DNA from 3 places in the Agrobacterium salinitolerans genome. Region 2 is predicted to be linked to each of the others. Evidence: predicted binding sites of a transcription regulator. Region 2 holds the regulator's gene; each other region holds the start of a gene.
The links. The regulator LexA, encoded in region 2, represses DNA repair genes until DNA is damaged. The targets are predictions, from matches to a motif close to TGTTCNNNNTGTGTTCNG.

Region 1 (5,560 bases), on a different contig from region 2:
AGGCAGCCAGTGCCGCCGCCACCGCTTCGATGGCCTCCTGCGCCTTGGCGCCGTCAGGGCCGCCGGCTTGCGCCATATCCGGGCGTCCGCCGCCACCCTTGCCGCCGAGGGCGGCGGAAGCGGTGCGGACGATATCAACAGCGCTGAAACGGCCCGTCAGATCTTCGGTCACGGCCGCAACAGCACTTGCCTTGCCGTCTTCGGAAACGGCAATCAGCAGCACGACGCCGGAGCCGAGATTAGCCTTGGCCTCATCGGCAAGACCCTTCAAATCCTTGGCATCGATGCCGGACATGGATTTTGCCAAGAAGTTGACGCCCGCGACCTGCTTGACGTCGCTTGCGCCGGCATCCGCCGAGCCGCCGCCCATGGCGAGTTTGCGGCGGGCATCGGCAAGCTCACGCTCAAGCTTCTTGCGCTCGTCCAGCAGGCCTTCAACGCGCGACAGAACATCGCCCGGCTGAACTTTCAGCGATGAGGCCAGCGCCTTCACTCGCTCATCCTGTTCAGAAAGATAGGCAAGCGCGCCCTGCCCCGTGACAGCCTCGAGACGACGAACGCCAGCACCGACGGCGCTTTCACCGAGGATGCGGATGAGACCGATCTGGCCGGTCGCGCCCACATGCGTACCGCCGCAGAGTTCGACCGAATAAGGACGGTTGGCTTTTGCGCCATGCAGGCCAGTGCCCATCGAAACGACACGAACTTCATCACCGTATTTCTCGCCGAACAACGCCATAGCGCCCTCGGCAATGGCGTCATCGACGCTCATCAGACGGGTGACGACTGGCGAGTTCTGCAACACGATTTCGTTGGCCATTTCTTCGACGACCTTCAACTCCTCGGCCGACATCGGCTTCGGATGCGAGACGTCAAAGCGCAGGCGCTCGGGCGCGACCAGCGACCCCTTCTGCGCAACATGGGTGCCGAGCACTTCGCGCAGCGCCTCATGCAGCAGGTGAGTGGCGGAATGGTTGGCACGCAAGCGCGAGCGGCGATCATGATCGACCGTCAGCTGAACGGCGTCGCCCACTTTCAGGCCACCCTTGGAAACGGTGCCCATGTGGACGAAGAGGCCTTCGCCCCGCTTCTGGGTATCGGAAACGGCAAAGGCGCCAGTATCGCCGGTGATAACGCCGGTATCGCCCATCTGGCCGCCGGACTCGCCATAAAACGGCGTCTGGTTGACGACGACCTGAACGGCCTCACCATCCGCAGCGCTTTCGACAGCCTTGCCGTCCTTGACGATCGCCTGCACAACACCCTCTGCCGTTTCCGTGTCGTAACCGAGAAACTCGGTGGCGCCGAGCTTTTCCTTGAGCTCGAACCAGATTGTCTCAGTCGCCTTGTCGCCGGAGCCGGCCCAATGCGAGCGGGCTTCCGCTTTCTGACGCTCCATCGCATCCGTGAAGCCGGAAATATCGACGCCGATTTCGCGGGCGCGCAGCGCGTCCTGCGTCAGATCGAGCGGGAAGCCGTAGGTGTCATAGAGCTTGAAGGCGGTTTCGCCATCCAGCATGTCGCCCTTGTGCAACGTCGAAGTGGCATCGGACAGCAGCGACAGGCCGCGCTCCAGCGTCTTGCGGAAACGGGTTTCCTCAAGCTTCAGCGTTTCGGAGATCAGCGCCTCGGCGCGAACCAGTTCCGGGTAGGCGCGGCCCATCTGCTGCACCAGCGACGGCAGCAACCTGTAGATCAGCGGCTCGCGCGCGCCGAGAAGTTCGGCATGGCGCATGGCGCGGCGCATGATACGGCGCAGAACATAACCGCGCCCTTCATTGGACGGCAGCACGCCATCGGCAATAAGGAAGGCGGACGAGCGCAGATGGTCGGCGATGACGCGGTGGCTGGCGCGCTTTTCGCCTTCGGCGGGAACGCCGGTCGCTTCGACGGAAGCGGCGATCAGTGCACGGAACAGGTCCGTATCGTAATTGTCATGCTTGCCCTGCAGCAGCGCAGAAATACGCTCCAGCCCCATGCCGGTGTCGATCGACGGGCGCGGCAGGTCGATGCGCTCTTCCTTCGTCACCTGCTCATATTGCATGAAGACGAGGTTCCAGATTTCGATGAAGCGATCGCCATCCTCATCCGGCGAGCCGGGCGGGCCGCCCCAGATATGATCGCCGTGATCATAGAAGATTTCCGAACAGGGGCCGCACGGACCGGTATCGCCCATCGCCCAGAAATTGTCGCTGGTCGGGATGCGGATGATGCGGTCGTCGGAGAAACCGGCAATCTTCTTCCAGAGGTTAAAGGCCTCGTCGTCGGTGTGATAGACCGTGACCAGCAGACGGTTGCGGTCGATGCCGTATTCCTTGGTGATCAGGTTCCAGGCATGCGTGATCGCCTCTTCCTTGAAATAATCGCCGAAGGAGAAATTGCCGAGCATTTCGAAGAAAGTGTGGTGGCGGGCAGTATAACCGACATTGTCGAGGTCATTATGCTTGCCGCCAGCGCGCACGCATTTCTGCGCGGATGCCGCGGTGGAATAGGGACGGCTTTCAAGACCGGTAAAGACGTTCTTGAACTGCACCATGCCGGCATTGGTGAACATCAGCGTCGGATCGTTGCGCGGCACCAGCGGGCTGGAGGGCACAATCTCATGTCCGTTCTTCTTGAAGTAGTCGAGGAAGGTCGACCGAATTTCATTTACACCGCTCATGCCCACACACCGCTCACAACTGGAGTCCATCACCGCCATCGGCAACGATGGCTATATTGCAAAATCAATGGCTTTTATCGTCCGTATCCAGCCCTGTCCAGCCATGGAGACCGGTGAAGGCGCACCGACAAACAAAAAGGGCCACACGACAGAAATCGCACGGCCCATTTTGTTCAATCAATTCACATCAAGACAGGCGAACCTGCATCGGATTCCTGAAACTCAACGACAGGATCAACCCTCGTCACCGTCGCCGTCATCGCCGGCATCAGGACCGCCATTCTGCAGGAAACGATCCGCAATCAGGCCGGCATTCTGGCGCAGCGCCAGTTCGATCTCGTTTGCCGTATCCGGATTGTCGCGCAGGAAGGTTTTGGCGTTTTCACGCCCCTGCCCCAGACGCTGGCTGTTATAGGAGAACCATGCGCCGGATTTCTCAACGATGCCGGCCTTCACGCCGAGATCGACCAACTCACCGGTCTTGGAAACGCCTTCGCCATACATGATGTCGAATTCCACCTGCTTGAAGGGCGGCGCCATCTTGTTCTTGACGACCTTGACGCGCGTCTGGTTGCCGACAACCTCTTCACGTTCCTTGACCGCGCCGATACGGCGGATGTCGAGACGCACCGAGGCGTAGAACTTGAGAGCGTTACCGCCGGTCGTCGTTTCCGGCGAACCGAACATGACGCCGATCTTCATACGGATCTGGTTGATGAAGATGACCATGCACTTCGACTTGGAGATCGAAGCCGTCAGCTTGCGCAGCGCCTGGCTCATCAGACGCGCCTGAAGACCCGGCAGGCTGTCGCCCATCTCGCCTTCGATTTCCGCCCGCGGCGTCAGCGCCGCAACGGAGTCGACCACAAGAACGTCCACCGCGCCGGAGCGCACCAGCGTATCGGTGATCTCAAGCGCCTGCTCGCCCGTATCCGGCTGCGAGATCAACAGGCTCTGCAAATCCACGCCAAGCTTGCGGGCATAGACCGGATCGAGCGCATGTTCGGCATCGACGAAGGCGCAGATGCCGCCCTTCTTCTGGGCTTCCGCGATTGTCTGCAACGCCAGCGTCGTTTTACCCGAGCTTTCCGGACCGTAAATTTCAACGATGCGCCCCTTCGGCAGACCGCCGATGCCGAGCGCGATATCCAGGCTGAGCGAACCCGTCGAAACGGTCTCCACCTCAACCACATTTTCATTGGAACCGAGCTTCATGATCGATCCCTTGCCGAACGACCGTTCGATCTGGGAGAGCGCCGCTTCCAGTGCCTTACTTTTATCCACCGATTTATCCTCTACGAGACGCAAAGAATTTTGTGCCATCCGAACCACCTTTAGGTTATTGAAGCCGCACAGGCAATGAAGCAGTATGGAAACGGTATGTACTCTATTTGTTCTCATTTCACAAGGCTGAGCCAGCATATTGAAAACAAATAGTGATAAGTCGTTTGTTCTGCTTTCGTTTTTCTGTGCGCGGCCCATAGCCGCAAACCGGAGGCGAGGTCAGGAAGACGTCAGTTTAGGCCGAATCGTCCGGTCTTTCCATCCGCCAGAGAGGGAAACGCAAGCGTGAAGAAAATACTCGTTCTGGGCGGCGCGCATATCGACAGACGCGGCATGATCGAGACTGAAACGGCACCGGGCGCCAGCAACCCCGGCTCGTGGATGGAAGAGGCGGGCGGCGGCGGTTTAAACGCCGCGCGCAATCTTTCCCGGCTCGGCTTTCAGGTCCGCATCATCGCGCCGCGCGGCGGCGACGTGACGGGCGAAGCGGTGGCGGAGGCCGCACGTCAGGCGGGCGTGGAAGACACGCCGTTCACCTTCCTCGACCGGCGCACGCCGAGCTACACAGCCATTCTGGAGCGCGATGGCAACCTCGTCATCGCGCTTGCCGATATGGATCTCTACAAACTCTTCACCCCGCGCCGCCTCAAGATACGCGCCGTGCGCGAGGCGATAACGACGAGCGATATCCTGCTTTGCGACGCCAACCTGCCCGAGGATACGCTGACGGCGCTTGGCCTCATCGCTCGCACCTGTGAGAAGCCGCTGGCGGCCATAGCCATTTCGCCGGCCAAGGCTGTGAAGCTGAAGGCGGCGCTCGGCGATATCGACATCCTCTTCATGAACGAAGCGGAAGCCCGCGCGCTGACCGGCGAGACGGCACAGAATGTCCGTGACTGGCCGGATATATTGCGCAAGGCCGGGCTTTCCGGCGGTGTCGTCACCCGCGGCGCAAGCGAAGTCGTGGCCTTCAACGGGACGGGAAAAGCAATCCTCCACCCACCCCTTATCCGCGAGGTGAAGGATGTCACCGGCGCCGGTGATGCCATGGCCTCCGGTTATCTCGCCGCCATTGCCGAGGGAGAAACAATCTCGGAGGCATTGAGACGGGGGGCCGCGGCAGCCGCCATTACCGTGCAGTCACCCTTCGCCACCTCGCAGGACCTATCAAAAGACAGTGTGGACGCCATGTTAGGGCTTGTTCCCCAGGCTGAAATGCTGGCATGAACCCGCTTTTAAAAACTGGAACAGATGAAATGACCCGCCCCATCTCCCCGCTCCTGCCCATCGTCTATTCTCAGGAAGTCGCCGCCGCCAAGCAGCGCGGCGCGCCGATCGTCGCGCTCGAATCGACCATCATCACCCACGGCATGCCTTACCCCGGCAATATCGAAATGGCGGAAAGCGTCGAACAGATCATCCGCGATCAGGGTGCGGTTCCGGCCACCATCGCCGTCATTCACGGCACCCTCCATATCGGCCTTGAGAAAGACCAGCTCGAGGCGCTGGCGAAGACCACCGACGCCATGAAGGTCTCGCGCGCCGATATCGCCTTTGCGATCGCCGAGCGCCGGACAGGCGCGACCACGGTTGCAGCGACCATGATCGCCGCCG
Region 2 (5,560 bases):
GCGCCGGAGGACATGAAGGCCGTGGCGCGGGAGATGATAACGACGCTGAGAGATGCCGCACCCGGTGTCTTCACCTGCAGAACAGGCATCTGGTGTGCGGCGCGCGCGGGAAGCGGCGAATTTATCATAGTTCTGGAAGACGGCCGGTTTGCAGGAAAAGCCTGTGATATCGCCGATATCGTCATCGTCTCCCGCAGAACCTCGTTTGCGCAATGCCGCTCGGGCGCCCTGCTGCTCAATCGCGACACATTAAGACGCATCGGCTCGGTAGAGATAAATTTCGCCGGCAGCGAACAGGCGGGGGTGGTGGGGCGGATGCGCGCGGCAACCGCCAGCACCGACAGGCCGTGGAGCGAACATCGCTATTACGACTGGAAGAGTGGCCGCTTTGACCGTGATGTGCCAGAAGCCGTCACTCAGGTGCTGACGGCATCGCAGTGAGTGCCGTCAGCATGTTTTGTCAGGCCTTGGCGCGCAGATCCGCGGTCAATTCGCCAATGCTGCCGATCTCTTCTTCATGCGGCAGATCGCGCCAGATTTCCTTCAGTCCGGCCTCATACCATTCGCGCATGGCGGGCAGGGCAAGCAGCCTGTCACAATAGGCCTTCGCCGCTGGCGAAAGATCGGCGCCATAGGTCTGGAAACGGAACGCCACCGGGCAGAAGAAGGCATCGACCGCCGTGAATTTTTGACCGGCGAGAAACGGTCCGCCGAATTTTGCGAGGCCTTCGCTCCACAGCGCATCAATGCGTTTTATGTCGGCCGCAAGCCCGGCATCGCCGCCCTTCGGTTTTACGCGGATACCGACCGACATGGGATAGAGATTGCGCAGCGAAGAGAAGCCCGCATGCATTTCACTTGCCGCCGAGCGTGACCAGGCCCGTGCCTGCTTGTCACTTGCCCAGACACCCTGATGTCTCTCGGCCAGATATTCGGCAATCGACAGCGATTCCCAAACCGTCACGCCCTCATCAACAAGGCACGGCACCTTGCCCGTCGGCGAAAAGCTGGAGAAGGCAACACCTTCGCCAAAGGGAACGAGTTTTTCATCAAAGGCGATGCCGAGCGTGCGCATCAAAACCCAGGGCCGCAGCGACCATGAGGAATAGTTCTTGTTGGCAATATAAAGATCGTACATGGCGTTTTTCCCCCGATAGGATGCGCATTTCTATATCTGCGAATGGTCTTGGAATATCGCAAAGAATCCATGGCTCCCATAACGCCAATTGATGGATGGGCCATCGTGCACAACCGCATTTTCGCAACGACGAGCGCGTTTGCCACTTAAAAAAGAAAAGGCGCATCAATTCAACGAAATGACGCGCCCTTCATCTTGCAGGCCAGATATGCCGCCGTTTAACTGTTTCGGCTTATCCAAACCGGCGGCGGCATCAATGATATCTGCGGATCAACCCAACCAGCTTGCCCTGTATCTTCACCCGATCAGGCCCGAAAATTCGGGTCTCATAGGCCGGGTTTGCAGCTTCCAGCGCGATGGAGGCTCCCTTGCGGCGGAAACGCTTCAGGGTCGCTTCTTCATCATCCACCAGCGCGACGATGATATCACCCGGATTGGCCGTATTGCCGTTGCGGATGATGACGGTATCGCCATCAAAAATGCCGGCCTCGATCATCGAATCACCCTTGACCTCCAGAGCGTAATGTTCGCCCGAACCCAGCATATCCACTGGCACAGCCACATCATGGGTGTTGTTCTGGATGGCGGAAATCGGCACACCGGCGGCGATGCGGCCCATGACCGGCACGGTGACGGCACCGCCGAGATCATTGGCAGGCGCCTTGGGGGTCGCGGCCGGCTCCGGCGCCTTCGGCTTGCCCAGGCTGCCTTCGATGACGCTCGGTGAGAAACCACGCTGCGGCCTTGCGCCCGGCGTATAGGCCTCAGGTAATTTTATCACTTCCAGCGCTCGCGCCCTGTTGGGTAGCCGGCGAATAAACCCGCGCTCTTCGAGTGCGGTAATCAGCCGGTGAATGCCGGATTTGGAAGCAAGATCGAGTGCGTCCTTCATTTCATCGAAGGAGGGCGGCACGCCGGACTCTTTCATTCTTTCATGAATGAAGAGAAGCAATTCCTGCTGTTTGCGCGTGAGCATGAGGAAAACACCCTTGAGAATCGTCGTTGAAGTCGCGAAACAAATACAGAACGAACACTATATGTTCCATATGTGTTCCGCAATCCCCTAAAATTTCGTGAAGGGTGCATCTCAGATCGTGATTTGATATTCGAAAGCGTGAACTGCCGAGAGCCGGTAGGGTTGGTGACTATTTTGATAATCGGAGGAACTGCTGTCTGAAGTGGGCAATTGAAGGCAGCTCTGTGTTTCAGGCATCCGGTACGACGATCCGTCCGTCTAAGACGGCAAATCGCTCATATCCGTTACGAGGATTTTCTTAGAGGGCGTGTTCGCCCGGTCCGAGATAGCTCGCCATCAGTGCCGGATCGACGGCGAGTTCGGCGGCCGGGCCTGAGCGGCGGACCTCGCCGAGTTCGACGAGGTAGGCCTCGTCGGCGATTTCAAGCGCGGCGCGGGCGTTCTGTTCGACGAGCAGGATGGAGACACCGGTACGACGCAGTTCGGCAACGATGCGCAGGATTTCGGCGACGATCAACGGCGCAAGCCCGAGACTAGGCTCATCCAGCAGCAAAAGCCTCGGCCGGCTCATTAGTGCCCGGGCGAGCGCCAGCATCTGCCTTTCGCCGCCGGAAAGCGTTCCGGCAAGCTGCTTGCTGCGCTCGCGAAGGCGTGGAAAGAGTGCGTGTATTTCCTCACGGGTTTCGTTGCGCTCCTGGCGTGAGCGCAGGAATCCGCCGAGCTCGATATTATCCTCGACGGTCATCGACCCGAACAATTCGCGCCTTTCCGGCACAAGGCAAAGGCCAGCGGCAACCCGGGCCTCGATGGTATCGGGCACTGGCGCGCCGTCGTAAAGAATGGTCCCGCGCGAAGGCACGACGCCCATGATGGCGTTGAGCAGCGTGGTCTTGCCCGCCCCGTTTGCGCCGATGACCGTGACGATGCTGCCGGACGTCATGGAAAGCGAGATGCCATGCACCACCTCCGCCCGGCCATAGGCAACGTGGATGTCTTTGATGTCGAGTAGATGTCCGCTCACGCTGCACCCCCAAGATAAGCCGCGATCACGGCTGGATGTTGCCTGATTTCAGCCGGCTTGCCTTCGGCGATCAGGGTGCCAAAATCGAGGACGACGATGTGATCGACCAGCCCCATGACGAAACCCATGTCATGCTCGACGAGCAGCACGCTCACGCCCTCGGCCCGCAGTTTTTTCAGCAGTGTGGCGAGCTCCTGCTTTTCGCCGTGGCGCAGACCGGCCGCCGGTTCGTCGAGCAGCAGAAGCGTCGGGTTGAGGCAGAGCGCGCGGGCAATTTCCAGAATTCGGATCTGCCCGAGAGCGAGGTCGCCGGCGGGACGGTCGCGATGAGCACCGAGACCGACGCGATCGAGCTGATGGGCGGCTTCGGCAAGCAGCGCCCGCTCCTGTTTTCGCTCCAGCCGTAAGAAGCTCCGGAAAACGCCGGCATTGCCACGCAGATGCGCGCCGAGAGCGACATTTTCGAGCACCGACATGGTTGGAAGGACCTTGGCATGCTGAAAGGTTCTGGCGATGCCGCGTTTGGCGATCAGCCGGGGATTGAGGCCTGAGAGCTTCTGTCCCTGATAGGTGACGTTGCCGCCGGAAAGGCCGAGGATGCCGGTGATGAGATTGAAAGTCGTGCTCTTGCCGGCGCCGTTCGGGCCGATCAGGCCGACGATCTGCCCGGCCTTGATATCGAAGCTGACATCGTTGACCGCCGTCAGTCCGCCAAATGTCTTCCGCACCCGATCGACCCCGACCAGCGGACTGCCGGGCGCAGGCATGTCCCGCGTTTCAAGACTGGCGCCGTCGCGGCGGATGGCGCGCGGCGGCCGGGCAGGCAGGTATTTTTCCAGAAGTGGCCAAAGACCGTCTCGGGAGAGCTGCAGGATCAGGACGAGCAGCACGCCGAACACGATCATTTCTACATTCACCGAGGTGCCGACAAGGCCGGGCAGGACCCGTTGCAGCACCTCTTTCAACACCAGCACCACGGCTGCGCCGAAGATGGCGCCCACAACCCGGCCCGAACCACCGACGACGGCCATCAGCATATAGGTGATGCCCATGTCGAGCCCGAAAGGCGTCGGGTTTATCGACCGCTGCATATGGGCGTAAAGCCAGCCGGACAGCGCTGCTACAACGGCTGCGAAGACGAAGACGGTCAGTTTGGCCCGCTCGATATTCACGCCGAACGCCTCCGCTGCCTGCGAGCCGCCACGCAGGGCGCGAATGCCGCGCCCGACACGGCTGTCGAGCAGGTTCTGCGCGCCGATCGCCACGGCAACGACGAATATCCAGATCACGTAATAGATCGAGCTGCTGCTCATCAGCGGTTCGTTGCCGACCGAGAGTGGTGGAATGCCGGAGATCCCGTCATACCGGCCGAGGAGCTCGATGCGACCGAAAAGGTAATAGATCGCAAGCCCCCAGGCGATGGTGCCGAGCGGCAGGTAGTGTCCGGAAAGCCTGACTGTCATCAGCCCTAGCGGCAGGGCCACGATGACGCCGACAACGAGAGACAGCGGTAGCGTGAGCCAGGGTGAAAAGCCGTAGGCCGTGGTCAGAACCGCCGTCGTATAGGCGCCGAAACCGCAAAAGGCCGCCTGGCCGAAGGAGGTCATGCCACCAACGCCGGTCAACAGCACGAGCCCGATGGCGACCAGAGATGCAAGCCCAATATTGTTGGCGAGCGTCACCCAGAATGGTGGAACCGGCAGCAGCGGGAAGGCGGCGACGAGAAGAAGCGCGGCAATGGCGGGATAAAGGTGTCTGCCGAGGGTCATATCACTCTTCCTCATGATGGCTGGCGCCGAAGGAAAGCCAGATCAGCACCGGCACGATGAGACCGAACACGATGATTTCCTTGAAATCGCTGGCGAAGAAGGACGCGAAGGCCTCAATCAGCCCGACGCCGATCGCGGCAATGGCAGTAACGGGAAAGCTCGCCATGCCACCGAGAATGGCAGCAACGAAGCCCTTGAGGCCGATCAGGAAGCCCGTGTCGTAGAAGATGGTGGTGATTGGACCGATCAGCACGCCTGATATGGCCGCGATTGCGGCGGCAAGCACAAAGGCGGTGACACCGGTCAGTTCCGTTCGAACACCGACAAGTCGCGCGCCGAGCCGGTTAATGGCCGTCGCTTTCAGGGCCTTGCCAAGCAACGTCTTTTCGAAGAAGAAGTAGAGGCCGACCATCACGAGGATCGTCGCGAGATAGATGAAGATGCTTTGCGCGCTGACGAGCATCGGTCCAAGCGTGAAACCGGCATCGCTCAATGGCGCTGCACGCAGCCCCTCCGGACCAAAAAAAGCAAGCCCGAGGCCCATCAGCGCCAGATGCACGCCAACGGAAGCGATGAGAAGCACAAGCACGGAGGCGTCGGCAAGCGGTCGGTAGGCGATACGATAGACGTAATATCCCATCGGGGCGATGATGGCG
Region 3 (5,560 bases), on a different contig from region 2:
CGCCGAGAATATGCTCGGTGGAACGGTAGTTGCGCTCGAGCTTGATCACCTTGGCGCCGGGAAAATCCTTGTCGAAACGCAGGATATTGTCCACTTCCGCACCGCGCCAGCCATAGATCGACTGGTCGTCGTCACCCACGCAGCAGACATTCTGCGGCTCGCCCTTGGCGCGCTGGGCGAGAAGCCTGAGCCACATATATTGCGCCGTATTGGTGTCCTGATATTCGTCCACCAGAATGTAACGGAATTTCTGGTGATACTCCTTCAGAATATCGGTGTGGCGGCGGAAGATACTGATCGGGTGCATCAGGAGATCGCCGAAGTCGCAGGCGTTCAGTGTTTTCAACCGGTTCTGATAGGCGGTGTAAAGTTCACGACCTTTGCCATTTGCGAAGGCGCGGCTGTCCCCTTCAGGAATATCCGGCGGCGTCAGGCCCTTGTTCTTCCAGCCGTCGATCATGCCGGCAAACTGTTTTGCCGGCCAGCGCTTGTCATCAAGACCTTCGGCCTGAATGAGCTGCTTGATCAGCCGCACCACGTCGTCCGTATCGAGGATGGTGAAATCCGATTTCAGGCCGACGAGTTCGGCGTGACGCCGCAACAGCTTGACGCCGATGGAGTGGAACGTGCCGAGCCAGGGCATGCCCTCGACCGCGCCACCGACGAGAACGCCGATACGTTCCTTCATCTCGCGGGCAGCCTTGTTGGTAAAGGTCACGGCAAGAATCTGGCTCGGATAGGCCCGGCCGGTCGCGAGAATATGGGCGATGCGGGTGGTTAGAACGCGGGTCTTGCCGGTGCCGGCGCCGGCGAGGACGAGAACGGGTCCGTCCAGCGTTTCCACGGCATCGCGCTGTTCCGGGTTGAGGCCGGAAAGATAGTCGGGTGCAGCACGCGTCTGATCGCGCGCCGCCATGGCGCGGGCGGCAATGCCAAGCCCGCCGCCGCTTTCCGCACCGGCGTTGTTCGTTGCCCTGCGCGGTGCGGCGGGTTCCTCATCGAAGAACGGCATATCGTCAAAACTGTTGCTCATGCGGCCCAATGTAGTGATTCGGGATATAAAGGCCAGAACCGTGTTCTGCTTTTATTCCGGTATCATCAGTCAAAACGCCCATTCCAAGGCATTTTTTCGCATCACGCCTGTCTGTCGGCGTCGAAAGCGGCGTCAACGGGCACTTGCAGCGCGACCGCAAGCTGGTTGGTCTTGGCGGCAAGCGCGATGACGCGCAGTAAATCGGCATGCTGATCTGTCGTCATGCCCCTGGCTTTGGCGGCTGCCGTGTGGGAATGGGCGCAATAGGAACAGCCATTGGTGACGGAAACTGCAATGTAAAGCATTTCCTTCACGACGGGATCGAGCGCCGAAGGTGTCGCCATCACCGCCTTGACCTCACCCCATGTCTTTTCAAGCAGATCGGCATCGAAGGCGAGGTAGAGCCACATATTGTTGATGAAATCCGATTTGCGGGTGGCGCGGATGTCATCGAACACCGCTTTGACGCGAGGATCGGTTTCCGGGTTTTCGGTCTTCGTTACGGTGCTCATCGCTTACTCCGGTTATGGCGTCTCGGAGGCAGATTAGCCCAATGGCGGATATTTGCGACAGGAATGCACGGATGGATTGCGGATTGGCTGCTCCGGGCGGCATTTGCGCCCAAATTACAATTACGTAAGGAACGGATTTGTGCGTTGCCTTGCCTTAGCCAAGCGGGAATAGTGTTTCTGTCCCGGAACGAGTGTTCGCGGGAATGCTTTATGCTGCGTGGATCAACCGGAGAAGTATATGCGGGTGTGGAAACAGGTGGGTGTCAGTGTTGCCGTGGTCGGAGCGGGGCTCTGTCTCTGGGGCTTCTATTCGCCCGAAGCCCGCAATCTGCTCGCCAGCATGGGGCTTGGCAAAACGCCTGCCGGGGCGATTGAAGTCGCCGCAACCGGCGGCCCGGCGGCCGGTGCGTCCACAGGGCAGAATGCCGGCGGTGCGCGCCGCAACGGCAACGCCACACTGGTGGTGACGGCCCCGGTGAAGAAAGGCACGGTCAATGACCGTTTGAACGCCATCGGCAATGGCGAGGCGATCCAGTCGGTTGTCGTCATGCCGCAGGCTTCCGGCACGCTTTCCGAAATTCGCACATCGTCCGGCGCGCGTGTCGTGAAAGGGCAGGTGCTGGCAAGGCTCGACGATGAAGAGCAGGTGATCGAGCGCGACAAGGCGCAGGTGGCGCTGCGCAGCGCCGTTGAAAAATCCAATTCCTACAAGAACCTGAAATCCGTTTCCCGCCTCGATGTGCTGGATGCGCAGATTGCCGAGGAAGCCGCCAAGCTTGCCTTGAGCACTGCCGAACTCAATCTCAAGCGCCGCGACATCGTTGCGCCGATAGAGGGTGTGGCGGGTATCGTCGCCGCCAATATAGGCGATAACGTCACCACGCAGTCAACCATCGTCAGCATCGACGACCGGTCCGAAATTCTCGTCAATTTCTGGGCTCCCGAGCGGTTCGCAACCGCGATCGAGGTCGGCATGCCGGTAGAGGCGACGTCGATTTCCCGGCCGGGTGAGACCTTCAAGGGTGAGGTCGAGGCCGTCGACAACCGCGTCGACGAGGCGAGCCGCACAATCCGCATCCGGGCGAAGTTCGGCAATGAGAAGGACGAGCTGAGGGCAGGCATGTCCTTCGGCGTCACCATGCGGTTTGCCGGGGAAACCTATGCCTCGGTCGACCCGCTGGCCGTGCAGTGGGATGCGCAAGGCTCCTATGTCTGGCGTGTGGCCGATAATAAATCGAACAAGGTGCGGGTGCAGATCGTGCAGCGCAATCCTGATGCCGTTCTGGTCAAGGCGGAGCTGGCGGATGGCGAGCCTGTCGTGATTGAGGGCCTGCAGCGCGTGCGCGAAGGGGGCGCGGTCCGCGTCGGTAATCAGCCCAAGCCCGAGGAGGTTGCCAGCCAATGACGACCCAGCCGCCCCCGGTTAAGGATTCCAAGCTCACCTTCACGGCATTGTTTGTGCGCCGGCCGATCCTGGCAGCGGTTCTCAACACGCTGCTGGTCGTTGCCGGTCTCGCAGCTCTGGTTGGCGTCGAAGTCCGCGAATTGCCGGATGTCGACCGGCCAATCATCAGTGTCAGGACCACCTATGAGGGGGCGGCGCCCGAGACTATCGATCAGGAAGTGACGCAGACCATTGAAGGTGCTGTGGCGCGGGTCAGCGGCGTGAAGTCCATCTCCTCCAATTCGCAATTCGGCACCAGCCGGGTGACGATGGAATTCGGCGACAATGTCGATCTGGCCGTCGCCGCCAACGATGTGCGCGACGCCATCGGCCGCGTCACCAACCAGTTGCCAGACGATGCCGACGAACCGCAGATCATCAAGGCCGATTCCGACAGCCAGCCGATCATGCGTCTCGCCGTCACCTCGTCCACGCTCAGCATGGAAGACCTGACCAAGCTGGTGGATGACGAGATCATCGACCGTCTGGCCGCTGTCGATGGCGTGGCGGATGTGGAGCTTTACGGCGATCAGGAAAAGGTTTTCCGGGTGGATCTCAATCAGGCGGCATTGGCGAGCCGGGGTCTGACTGTGACGGATGTTTCCAACGCGCTTGCCAACGCCGCCCTCGATGTGCCGGCGGGATCGCTGAAAAGCACGACGCAGGACATCGTCGTGCGCGCCACGGCCAGCCTGACGACGCCTGAAGACTTCTCCAATCTTCTCATCAAGAACAATATCCGCCTCAGGGATGTCGCAACCGTTATGCTGGGGGCGGACGACCAGTCCACCTCTTTGCGTTCCAACGGCGTGCAGGGCGTCGGCCTCGGCGTCATCCGCCAGGCGCAGTCCAACACGCTCAATATTTCATCCGGTGTCAAGGCGGCCGTCGACGCCATGACGCCTAACCTGCCTGAAGGCACGCGCATCGTCGTCACCAGCGATGACGCCGTTTTCATCCAGGGCGCCTTGCATGAAGTCGAGCTGGCGCTTGGGCTCTCGGCGATCATTGTCGTGGTGGTGCTTTATCTCTTCCTGCGTGACTGGCGCGCAACGCTCATTCCCGCGATCACCATGCCGGTGGCGCTGATCGGCACTATCGTCGCCATCTATATGGTTGGTTTCTCGGTCAATATCCTGACGCTTCTCGCCATCGTTCTGGCGACGGGTCTGGTGGTGGACGACGCCATTGTGGTGCTGGAAAATATCGTGCGCCGCCGGACGGAAGGCATGGGGCCGCGTGCCGCCGCCGTTCTGGGCACGCAGGAGGTGTTCTTTGCCGTTCTGGCAACGACGGCGACGCTTGCCGCCGTCTTCATTCCGCTGTCGTTTCTGCCCGGTCAGCTTGGCGGCCTTTTCCGCGAATTCGGTTTCGTCCTGGCCTTCGCCGTCGGCCTTTCCTCCATCGTGGCGCTGACGCTCTGTCCGATGCTCGCCTCACGCATGCTGAAAGAGGGGTTGAAGGAACCGACGGGGCCTTTGGCATGGTTCGGCAATGTCTTTGCCTCCACCTACCGGATGACCCTTGCGGCCTGCCTCAACAATCCGCTGATCGTCATCGTCGTGGCACTCGGTTTTTCCGCCCTGTCGTGGATCGCCTTCGGCATGATCCAGAACGAATTGACGCCGCGCGAGGACCGCTCTTCGATCATGATGCGGGTCACGGCGCCGCAGGGCGTCAGTCTCGAATATACACGCGACCAGTTGCAGCGGATCGAGGAAAATCTGCAGCCGCTGCGCGATAGTGGGGAAATCCGCAATATCTATTCGATCACCGGCATGAACGGTTCCTCCAATACCGGTTTCATGGTGCTGACGCTGGCGCCCTGGGCCGATCGTGAGCGTACGCAGAACCAGATTGCCGCTGACGTGACCTCCGCCGCCAACAGGGTTCCGGCTTTGCGCGGCAATGCCATGCAGCCGAACAGCCTGCGCATTCGTGGTGCCGGCAACGGCCTGCAGATGGCGATGGTCGGCAGCAATTACGCAGCGCTGACAGAGGCGACGCAGAAGCTGTTGCTTTCGATGGAAGAGAGCGGCCTTTTCGTAACGCCGCGTTTCGACAATGAGCCCAATCAGGCGCAGATATCCGTCTCCATCGACCGCGAGCGCGCGTCCGATCTCGGCATCGACATCACCGGCCTGTCACGGGCGATGCAATCTCTGCTGGAAGGCCGTTCGATTGTGGATGTCTTCGTGGATGGCGACGCGATCCCCGTGCGCCTCCTGTCTTCCACGCGGCCGATCAACGACCCTACCGATCTCGAAAACGTCTTTCTGAAAACCGGCGACGGCAAGATCGTGCCGATGTCGGTGATCGCCACGCTGAAGGAAAATGCGGTTGCGCCGCAGCTCAACCGCGAGCAGCAGCTTCCTTCCGTCGGCTTTACCGCCAACCTGAAGGACGGCGTTTCGCTTGGCGAGGCGCTGCAAAAAGTCAACGAACTTGCGCAATCCGTGATGCCGCCAGGCGCGCGTCTGCTGCCGCTCGGCGAGGCGGCGACGCTTGAGGAAAATTCGAGCGGCATGCTGCTGACCTTCGGTTTCGCTATCGCCATCATCTTCCTCGTAC

Region 1: a site for LexA is predicted at 4,044-4,061, ahead of recA (recombinase RecA). Genes of this name have one in related genera too.
Region 3: a site for LexA is predicted at 1,075-1,092, ahead of O9X91_RS04495 (ATP-dependent helicase). Genes of this name have one in related genera too.

The regions. Positions count from the first base shown of each region.
Region 1 covers NZ_JAPZLN010000001.1:750,988-756,547, forward strand. The annotation lists gene alaS (alanine--tRNA ligase) at 1-2,662, opposite strand, end outside; gene recA (recombinase RecA) at 2,897-3,985, opposite strand; gene O9X91_RS03650 (carbohydrate kinase family protein) at 4,232-5,173, shown strand; gene O9X91_RS03655 (pseudouridine-5'-phosphate glycosidase) at 5,203-5,560, shown strand, end outside.
Region 2 covers NZ_JAPZLN010000003.1:294,761-300,320, reverse strand. The annotation lists gene O9X91_RS13450 (ComEC/Rec2 family competence protein) at 1-441, shown strand, start outside; gene O9X91_RS13445 (glutathione S-transferase family protein) at 461-1,138, opposite strand; gene lexA (transcriptional repressor LexA) at 1,392-2,114, opposite strand; gene O9X91_RS13435 (ABC transporter ATP-binding protein) at 2,413-3,135, opposite strand; gene O9X91_RS13430 (branched-chain amino acid ABC transporter ATP-binding protein/permease) at 3,132-4,904, opposite strand; gene O9X91_RS13425 (branched-chain amino acid ABC transporter permease) at 4,906-5,560, opposite strand, start outside.
Region 3 covers NZ_JAPZLN010000001.1:911,610-917,169, reverse strand. The annotation lists gene O9X91_RS04495 (ATP-dependent helicase) at 1-1,033, opposite strand, end outside; gene O9X91_RS04490 (carboxymuconolactone decarboxylase family protein) at 1,135-1,545, opposite strand; gene O9X91_RS04485 (efflux RND transporter periplasmic adaptor subunit) at 1,784-2,950, shown strand; gene O9X91_RS04480 (efflux RND transporter permease subunit) at 2,947-5,560, shown strand, end outside.